2 regions of the Geodermatophilus sp. Leaf369 genome follow, and region 1 is predicted to be linked to the other one. Evidence: riboswitches for the same ligand, from Rfam matches in the RefSeq annotation. Region 1 holds a riboswitch; the other holds the start of a gene.
The links. A riboswitch is a leader RNA that binds a small molecule or an ion and turns the genes downstream of it on or off. The one in region 1 is predicted to bind cyclic di-AMP.
Positions count from the first base shown of each region.

Region 2: linked by a shared signal. The riboswitch ahead of ASG36_RS22015 (hypothetical protein) and the one ahead of ASG36_RS01630 (C40 family peptidase) in region 1 are both predicted to bind cyclic di-AMP.

Region 1 covers NZ_LMQA01000001.1:335,306-340,200, reverse strand. Annotated here, with positions in the region: gene ASG36_RS01640 (M15 family metallopeptidase) at 1-1,535, shown strand, start outside; gene ASG36_RS01635 (hypothetical protein) at 1,636-1,980, shown strand; cyclic di-AMP (ydaO/yuaA leader) riboswitch at 2,152-2,321, shown strand; gene ASG36_RS01630 (C40 family peptidase) at 2,337-3,494, shown strand; gene ASG36_RS01625 (M48 family metallopeptidase) at 3,544-4,779, shown strand; gene ASG36_RS01620 (glycosyltransferase family 4 protein) at 4,776-4,895, shown strand, end outside.
Region 2 covers NZ_LMQA01000004.1:1,932-6,826, reverse strand. Annotated here, with positions in the region: gene ASG36_RS16390 (carboxylesterase family protein) at 1-411, opposite strand, end outside; gene ASG36_RS16385 (RNA polymerase sigma factor) at 662-1,825, shown strand; gene ASG36_RS16380 (pentapeptide repeat-containing protein) at 1,893-2,492, shown strand; cyclic di-AMP (ydaO/yuaA leader) riboswitch at 2,608-2,760, shown strand; gene ASG36_RS22015 (hypothetical protein) at 2,785-3,687, shown strand; gene ASG36_RS16370 (hypothetical protein) at 3,739-4,110, opposite strand; gene ASG36_RS16365 (YdiU family protein) at 4,176-4,895, opposite strand, start outside.

The DNA.
Region 1 (4,895 bases):
AACGCCAGGCCGCCGTGGCTGCCGCCCAGACCGAGCTCGCCCGGGCCCAGCAGGCCGCGGACGCCGCCGCGACCCGGGTGGCCGCTGCCGAGACGGCCCTGGCGACCGAGCAGGTCGCCGTCGGCCGCTACGCCGCCGCCGTCTACCGGGACGGCGGCGCCCCGACGGCGCTCTCCCTGTTGCTGTCGGGCAGCGACCCCGGCGACGTCGTGGCGGCGATGGGCTACCTGGACCTCGTCGACGACGCCGCCGACGACGTGCTCACCGCGGCTGCCGCCCAGCGGCAGGCCGCGCTGGCCGAGCAGGCAGCCGCCGACCAGGCCCTGGCCGGCAGTGCGGCCCAGGCCGACCAGGTCGCGGCCCAGGTGGGCGAGCTGGAGGCCGCGGCGTCGGCGGTGACCGCGGACCTGGACCGGGCCCTGGGCGCGGTGGACCGCCAGCTGGCGCAGCTGCAGGCCGAACAGGTGGAGGTCAACGCCCGGACGGCGGCCAACTGGCAGGCCTACGTCGACTCGCTCACCGCGGCCGGGGTCGCCCTGCCGCCGGCGGCCGCCCTGCAGGACCCGGCGGCCGGCGTTCCCGCGGGGCTGGCGCCGGTGGGCGGCTCGACCGGGGCGGCCCAGCCCGGGGCCGCGCAGCTGCCCCGCCAGCCCAGCTCGCTGCTGGTGCTGCCGGCCGAGACGGTCGCCGCGGTCAGCACCGCGATGGGCGCTCTCGGCCTGCCCTACGCGCCGGGCACGGCGGGCCCGGCGTCCTACGACTGCGGGTCTCTCGTCCAGGCCTCCTACGCCGCCGGCGGGATCGCGCTGCCGGCGACGCAGGGCGAGTTGTTCGCCACGACCACGCCGGTGGCCACGGCCGACGTGCTGCCCGGCGACCTGGTCTTCCTGGGGACGGCGGAGTCCGGTCTGGGCCACGTGGGGATCGCCCTGGACCCGCAGACCATGCTCGCCGCCGACGGACGGGCCGGTGCCGTGGTGGTCCGCTCGGTGCCCGTCGACCAGCTGCTCGGGATCGGCCGACCCAGCCTGCCGCCCCGGGCGGCGGTCGCCGTGCCGGGCGCCACGGCCGGTGCGCTGCCGGTGGAGTGCGGCAACTCCCTCTACCCGGCCAGCTACGACGGCAGCCGGTCGTGGGGCGGCTACCCCAACGGGCTGATCCCGCCCTCGGCGCTGTGTCCCCTGGGCGTGGCCGGCCACGCGCTGCGGTGTGACGCCGCGGCGGCCTGGCGGGCCCTGTCGGCGGCCTTCGCCGGCCGGTTCGGCAGCCCGCTGTGCATCACCGACTCCTACCGCGGCTACGCCGCGCAGGTGACGCTCTACGGCCAGAAGCCGGCGCTGGCGGCGGTGCCCGGCACGAGCAACCACGGGTGGGGCCTGGCGGTCGACCTGTGCGGCGGCGTGGAGTCCTACGGGACGGCGCAGTACGCCTGGATGGTGGGCAACGCCGGGCGCTTCGGCTTCGTGCACCCGACCTGGGCCGACCAGGGCAACGGCCGCGAGGAGCCCTGGCACTGGGAGTTCGCCGGGACCTGAGCGGGCGGGTGTGCACCTGCGCACCCGGAAATGTCGGTGGGGACACCTAGCGTCCGCGGCGACGGACCGACCGGTCCTGCGACCGCCGCCAGGAGGCACCGTGCTCATCGACTGCGACACCTGCACCGTCCGAGGCCAGGGGTGCGACGACTGCGTCGTCACCGTGCTGCTCGGGGCCCCGCCGGGGTGGCGGGGGAGCGACCCGACCGTGGTGCCGATGACCCGGCGGCCGGCGGTGGGCCACCCCCGGGAGGACGTGGTGGCCGACCTGGGCAGCGCCTGGGTGTCCGGGCCGACCGACACGCCCGGCGGGTCCGGTTCTCCCGCTCTCGGGGTGGTCGTGGAGCTCGACGACGTCGAGCGTCGCGCGGTCCGGGCGTTGGCAGAGGTTGGACTGGTCCCGCCACTGCGGCACCAACCCCCGACGAGGCGCGAGGTCGGCTGAGTGGGGGCACGCCGCGCTCCCGTCGAGCTGGGCAGAACGTGCCGAAGCAGAGCGGTCCGAAATGGCACCTCCTGTGCGTTCGGGGTCCGGATCGACCTCTCCACGGAGGTCCCCGGCGTCGATACGGTGGGGTCGTCCGGTCGGCTGGACGTCGCCCCACCGGGTGACACCGACCGGTCACCGCCGAACTGCCCACCCTCCGGGGCGGGCGGACCGGGGACCCACCGCAGCACTGGGGTGAGTTCTCCGCGGGCGCCACGAACGGTGGTGCGTGCGGGGATAGGGCGTCGTCTTCCTGCCCGAACCCGTCAGCTAACCCGGTAGGCGGTCGAGGAGGATGAGGAGCACGCGCACACGTGTCGTCCCACCGCACCGCCCGAGGACCGATCCCGTCCTCGACCACCCGCCCGCACATCCCCGCGGCGTTGATCGTCCCGGCGCTCCCCGACCTGCCGACCGGTCCGCGGCGCACCCGTCTCTCCGGTCGCCTCGGCCGCGGGATGCTGCTCGGCGCCGTCGCCGGGCTGACCCTCACCGTCCTGCCGGGCACCGCCTACGCGGCGCCGGGTGACCCGGGCACCGCTGCCACCGGGGCCACCGGGTCCACCACCGAGGCCACCACCCCCGAGCAGGCCACCGCACTGGTCGCCGAGGCCAACCACCAGCTCGAGGTCGTCACCGAGCAGGTCAACGACGCACAGGTGCAGCTCGCCGACCACCAGGCCGCCGCAGCCTCCGCCGCGCAGGCCGTCACCGCCGCGCAGACCCAGTTGGCCACGCTCAGCACCCAGCTCGACACGGTCGCCCGCAGTGCGTACACGACCAACCCCTCCAGCTTCAGCGCGCTGATGACCAGCAGCTCACCCGAGGACTTCCTGGCCCAGGTCAGCACCCTGGACGTCATCGCCGGGCACACCAACGACCTGGTCACCCAGGTCGCCGCGGCCGGCCGCACCGCGACCGAGGCGCAGACCGCCGCCGACCAGGCCGCCGCCACCGCGCAGCAGGCCCTGGACACCGTCACCGCCCAGCAGGCCGACCTGCAGGAGCAGATCGCGGCCTACCAGGCGCAGTACGCGGCCCTGACCGCCGCGCAGCAGCAGGTCGTCGTGACCGCGCACAGCGGCCCCGAGGTGGAGGCACCGGCGACCGTGGTCGCCGACGGCGCCGCGGCGCAGACGATCGTGGACACCGCGATGGCCCAGCGCGGCGACCCCTACGTGTGGGGTGCCGGCGGCCCGAGCAGCTTCGACTGCTCCGGCCTGACGTCCTACGCCTACGCCGCCGCCGGCATCTCCCTGCCGCACTCCAGCGCGGCCCAGGCGCGGATGGGCAGCCCGGTCGCCCGCGGGGACCTGCAGCCCGGTGACCTCGTGTACTTCTACAGCCCGGTCAGCCACATCGGGATCTACATCGGCAACGGGATGATGGTGCACGCCCCCACCTCCGGTGACGTGGTCAAGGTCGGCAGCGTGGACATGTCCGGCTACGCAGGAGCGCGCCGGCTCGTCTGAGGCGCGGCACCGACGGGGACGCACAGCCGGGCTTCCTAGGATCACCGGCGTGGGTCCCCGTCGTCGTGCCCTGCTCACCGCTGCCGTCCTCGGCGTCGCCCTGGTGGTGGTGCTGTGGGTGCGGATCCCGTGGGCGGCCACCCCCGAGGTCACCGACCCCACCGGCGGGCTGACCGCCGACCAGCTCTCCCGCGCCGACGCCTTCGTCGGGGCCCTGCGGCCGGCGTCGCTGGCGAACCTGGCGCTGGGCCTCCTCGTCGCCGGGGTCCTGGGTCTGACCCCGCTGGGCGCCCGGCTGGTCACCGCCGTGGCGCGCCCGCTCGGCGGCGGCTGGGTGTGGCGGGTGCTCCTGGGCACCGTGGCGCTGACCGTGGTGGGCAGGCTGGTCTCCCTCCCGCTGTCGGCCTACGGCGAGGTGGTCCGGCACCGGTACGGCCTGTCCACCCGCAGCTGGCCGCTGTGGGCCCGGGACGTCGCGGTGGACACCGGGATCACCGCGGGACTCACCGCGCTCGGCATGCTGCTGCTGGTCGGGCTCGCCCGCCGGGCGCCCCGCACCTGGTGGGCCTGGGCCGGGGCGGGTGCGGCCGGGCTGGTCGTGGCCGGGTCGTTCCTCTACCCGGTGGTCATCGAGCCGGCGTTCAACTCCTTCACCCCGTTGCCGGCCTCCCAGCTGCGCACCGACCTGCTCGACCTGGCCGAGCAGTCCGGCTCCCCGGTGCAGGACGTGCTGGTCGCCGATGCCAGCCGGCGCACCACCGCGCTCAACGCCTACGTCTCCGGGTTCGGCTCGACGCGACGGATCGTCGTCTACGACACCCTGCTCACCGAGCTCCCCGACGCCGAGATCGAGTCCATCGCGGCGCACGAGCTGGGCCACGTGGCCACCGACGACGTGCTCACCGGCACCCTGGTCGGCGCGCTGGGGGCCGGGGCCGGGGTCGCGCTGCTCGGCTGGCTGCTCGGCTCGGCCCCGCTGCTGCGCCGGGCCGGTGCCGACGGGCCGGGCGACCCCCGGGTGGTGCCGCTGGTGCTGTTCCTCGTGGCGGCCGCGACCCTGCTGTCGACGCCGGTGCAGAACGGGGTGTCCCGCCAGCTGGAGGCCCGCGCCGACCAGCACGCGCTGGACCTCACCGACGACCCGGCCGCCTTCGAGGACGTGATGCGCCGCCTGGCGGTCGCCAACCTCAACCAGCCCGACCCGCCGGCGGCCTGGCAGTGGTTCTTCGGCTCGCACCCCACCACCGCCCAGCGGGTCGCCGCGGCCCAGGACTGGCGTCCGTGACCCGGGTGCTGGTCGTCACCAACGACTTCCCGCCCCGGCAGGGTGGCATCCAGACGTTCGTGGCCGCGCTGCTGGACCGGCTGCCGGCCGCGGACCTGGTGGTGTTGGCCTCCACG
Region 2 (4,895 bases), on a different contig from region 1:
GGTCGGGTCGTACACCGGGAGGTCGCCGGCGCCGGACACGTAGGACCCGCCGTGCAGCCACACCAGCACCGGCAGGTCCTCGCCGGGGACGACGTCGGCGGGGGCGGTCACCGACAGCCGCAGACAGTCCTCGTCGGCCCCGAGGCCGGCGGACAGGCCGGGCAGCACCTGGTCCAGCAGCGGCACCGGCAGCTGCGGGCAGGCGGGCGCGGGCCGGGTCGCGTCGAGCGGCGTGGTCGACGGCGGCTCGGCGACCGGTGCCTGGAAGCGCCCGGCCCGGGCGTACCGGATGCCCGTCGCCCGGAGCACGGCACCGTCCCGCCGGGCCCGCACCGGACCGACCGGGGTGTCGACGACGTGCAGCTCAGCGGCCTGCTGGTCCGGCCCGGTGTCCTGGTGCGGGGAGCTCACGACGGGGCACCCTACGAGCCCCGTCGGCCCCGTCGCACAGTCCGGACACAGGTGTCCACGGGGACGGAAGTGGTTGCATCGTCGAACTCCGGCCCGGAGCGGACTACCATGTCCAGTGAGTCAGGAACGGCGATGCCGCTCCCGCCCCCCACTCCAGCTCCGGCGGTACCCACCGCCCTGCCCGGCCGGCCCCTCCGCGCAGACGCCCCGCGTCGTCGCGATGCCGCATGTTCTGAACGAGAGAGGCGAGATGACCCAGACCGTCGTCGACGAGAACACCCCCGAGACCGCTCCCGCTCCCACCGCGGGTCGAGCCGGAGCCCGCCTGGCGGGCGACCACGTCGAGGCCGTCCAGATCGCCCCCACGGAGACCGACGAGGACACCGACTCGACGGACACCCCGGAGGAGGAGGACAAGAACGCCGCTCCCGCCGGGTCCTTCGAGTGGGACGAGGAGGAGTCGCTCGCGCTGCAGAAGGCGCGCAAGGACGCCGCGATGGCGACCTCGACCGACGCCGTCCGCGCCTACCTCAAGCTGATCGGCCGCGTCGCGCTGCTGACCGCCGAGCAGGAGGTGGACCTGGCCCGCCGGATCGAGGCCGGGCTCTACGCCACCCACAAGCTGGCCGACACCGACACCAAGGTGTCCACGACCATGCGGCGCGACCTGAACTGGATCATCCGGGACGGCGAGCGCGCCAAGAACCACCTGCTCGAGGCCAACCTGCGCCTCGTGGTCTCCCTCGCCAAGCGGTACACCGGCCGCGGCATGGCCTTCCTGGACCTGATCCAGGAGGGCAACCTGGGCCTGATCCGCGCGGTGGAGAAGTTCGACTACACCAAGGGCTTCAAGTTCTCGACCTACGCGACGTGGTGGATCCGCCAGGCGATCACCCGCGCGATGGCCGACCAGGCCCGCACCATCCGCATCCCGGTGCACATGGTCGAGGTCATCAACAAGCTGGGCCGCATACAGCGCGAGATGCTCCAGGAGCTGGGCCGCGAGCCCACCCCGGAGGAGCTGGCCAAGGAGATGGACATCACCCCGGACAAGGTGCTGGAGATCCAGCAGTACGCCCGGGAGCCCATCTCGCTGGACCAGACCATCGGCGACGAGGGCGACAGCCAGCTCGGTGACTTCATCGAGGACTCCGAGGCCGTCGTGGCCGTGGACGCCGTCAGCTACGGCTTCATGCAGGAGCAGCTCACCGGGGTCCTGCAGACCCTGTCCGAGCGCGAGGCCGGCGTCGTCCGGCTGCGCTTCGGCCTCACCGACGGCCAGCCGCGCACGCTGGACGAGATCGGTCAGGTCTACGGCGTGACGCGTGAGCGGATCCGCCAGATCGAGTCCAAGACGATGTCCAAGCTGCGCCACCCCAGCCGCTCGCAGGTCCTGCGCGACTACCTCGACTGAGCAGTTGGCACCTCGCACCACCCGCTCCGGCACCACCGGCCCGAAGGCGCCGGTGGTGCCGTCGCGTGTGGGCACCGTCGACCTGGCCGACGTCGACCTCGAGCAGCTGGTCACCGGCGTCTCGGTGCGCGGGGACGCCGACGAGCTGCACGCCGAGGACGTCGAGGTCGTCGCGGCCCGGTTCGCCGACCTGCGGCTGATCGGGGGCCGGCTGGGCCGGGCCCGGTTCACCGACCTGGAGGTCGAGGCCTGCGACCTCTCCGGGCTGGACCTGGGCGAGGCGCAGTGGCAGCGGGTCGCGGTCGGGGAGAGCCGGCTCGCCGGGGTGTCGCTGGCCGGCGCCGGGCTGCGCGACGTGGCGTTCACGCAGGTGCGCGGCGCCCGTCTCGACGCCCGGTTCGCCACCCTGCGGGCGGTCCGGTTCACCGGCTGCGACCTCACCGAGGCCGATCTCACCGCCGCCTCCCTCGACGGCGTGGAGTTCGTCGACTGCCGGCTCGCCCAGGCCCGGTTCGCCCAGGCCACCCTGGTGCGCACCTCGTTCACCGGCTGCGACCTCTCGGCCGTGCAGGGCGTCACCGGGCTGCGGGACGGCGTCGTGGACGCAGCGACCCTGACGACGCTGGCGCCCGCGCTGGCCGCGGCGGCGGGCATCGCCGTCCGCTGACGTCGTGCGCGAGCACCGTCACCTGACGAAAACGCGCGTCGGCATTGGCAGGAGCCGGTGCCCCGGCTACCGTGGCCGGGTCCGACCGACCGTCACGTCCCCACCCGGGGAGCCCGGTCGGACGCCGCTGAGTCGCCTTCGGGCGAGCCGGGGACCCACCGATCCACTGGGGTGAATCCCGCGCTCCGGACCTCCGTCCGGTGTGCAGGTAGGGCTGCTTCCGCCCGAACCCGTCAGCTGACCTGGTAGGCGGCACGTCGGAAGACACCTGCCCCACGGAGCCACCGCACCCATGGAACCCTGCTCCACCTCGAGCACCACCCGCACGGGATCGACCGCCTCCGGGCGTGGTCGCGCCACCGGCACCGCGTTCCGGATCGCCGCCCTCCGCCGCCGCCCGAGCCTGTACCTCGGCGTCGTCGCTGCCGGCGCGCTGATCGCCAACGTCGTGCTCTCCTCCGCTCCGGCCGAGCAGGCCGACGCGTCGGCCGCCGCCTCCCAGCCGGCCAGCGTCGCCCAGCAGCTGGGCCTCAGCGCCGACCCCGCCTCGCTGGACACCGAGCGCAGCATCGCCGCCCTCCAGGACATGGCCGCCAGCCGCAGCACCCGCGAGGACCAGCAGACCGCCGCGCAGCAGGTCCAGGCCGCCGCCGACCAGGCCGTGCTGGACGCGCAGGCCGCCGAGGCCGCAGCTGCCGCCGCTGCCCAGGCCGAAGCGGCCGCTGCCGCCGAGGCCGAGGCTGCTGCCGCCGCCGAGGCCGCCGCGTCGTCCCCGTCCTCGTCCTCCGCCGGGTCGGGCGCGGTCACCGCGTCCTCGTCGACCTCGGCCAGCTCGGTCGCCCGGATCTCCAACACCTCCGGCCCGGTGGCCTCCTCGGTGCGGGCCGCCGCCGACGCCGTGGTGAGCAACGTGCCCGGCGCCGGGAGCATCACCCTGGGCGGCACCCGGCCCAGCGCCACCGACCCCGGCGGCCACCCGTCGGGCAGGGCGCTGGACTACATGGTGATGACCGATCAGAGCCTCGGTGACGCGATCGTGGCCTACCACATCGCGCACTGGGACGAGCTCGGCGTGGACTACCTGATCTACGAGCAGCGCTACCTCGGGTCGCCCAACGGCTCCTGGTCGATGATGGAGGACCGCGGCGGCACGACCGCGAACCACTTCGACCACGTGCACGTGAACTACCGCTGACCCAGCGCGCCCCGGGCCCGTCCTCCTCGTGGGGGCGGGCCCGGCTGCGTCTCAGCGCACCACGTGCAGCGGGTACGGCGGTGGCGGGAGCGGTCTCCGCCGCGGGCCGGTGACCCGGTCGATCGCCCGCCGCCAGGCCGGACGGCGGCCCTCCAGAGCAGTGATCCGCTCCTCGAGGGCGACCAGCCCGACGGTGGGGGAGGGCGCGGCGCCCAGGTGCGCCAGCTCGGTGGACAGCGCCCCGATGAGCTGCGCGGTCGCCGCACCGGTCAGGTGCACCGTGCCCACGCAGGTGCTCTCCCGCCAGACGCTGAGGTTCACCACCCCGAGCTCGGGGTGGTGGGTGACCCGGACCCCGCGGCCCAGGCCGCGGCGGTCCAGCACCCAGCCACCGGGACGGTGGGTCTGCGGGGAGGCCGTCATGGGGGAACGGTCCTGGTCGGGGGCCCGTCCGTCAACCGCAGCAGCCCCACCGGCCTCGCCGGGGGTCAGGTGCCGCAGTAGGTGGTGTACGCGCCGAAGTCGGTCGGGGCCGGCTCGGTGTACCGCTCGTCCCCGGGCCGGACGTCGAACGGCGAGGTCACTGCAGCGACCAGCCGGGTGAACGGCTCGAGGTCGCCGTCGGTGGCTGCCACGAGGGCCTCCTCGACCAGGTGGTTGCGCGGGACGACCGCGGGGTTGACCCGGTCCATCGCGTCGGCGTCCGGACCGACAGCGCGCCAGCGGGCCAGCCACTCGTCGATCGCGGCCAGGTCGAGCACCAGCTCGCGCACCGGCTCCACGTCCCCGCGGGCGGCCTGCCCCAGGGCCCGGAAGAAGGTGGTGTGATCGGGGTGGGCGGCCTGGAGCAGCGCCTGGAGGTCTCGGACCAGCGGGCCGGCGACGTCGTCGGCCAGGCCGGCGGGCAGCCCGGTCTTGGCCCGCATGCGCCCGGCCCAGGCAGCCTCGTAGGCGGGCACGAACCGCTCCAGGGCGGGGACGGCCAGGGCGATCGCCTGCTCCTGGTCGGCGTGCAGCAGGGGGAGCAGTGCCTCGGCGAGCCGGGCCAGATTCCACTGCAGGACCAGCGGCTGGTTGCCGTACCGGTAGCGGCCGCCGGAGTCGATCGAGCTGAAGGAGGCGTCGGCGTCGTGGGCCTCCATGAACGCACACGGGCCGTAGTCGATGGTCTCGCCGGAGATCGTGGTGTTGTCGGTGTTCATCACCCC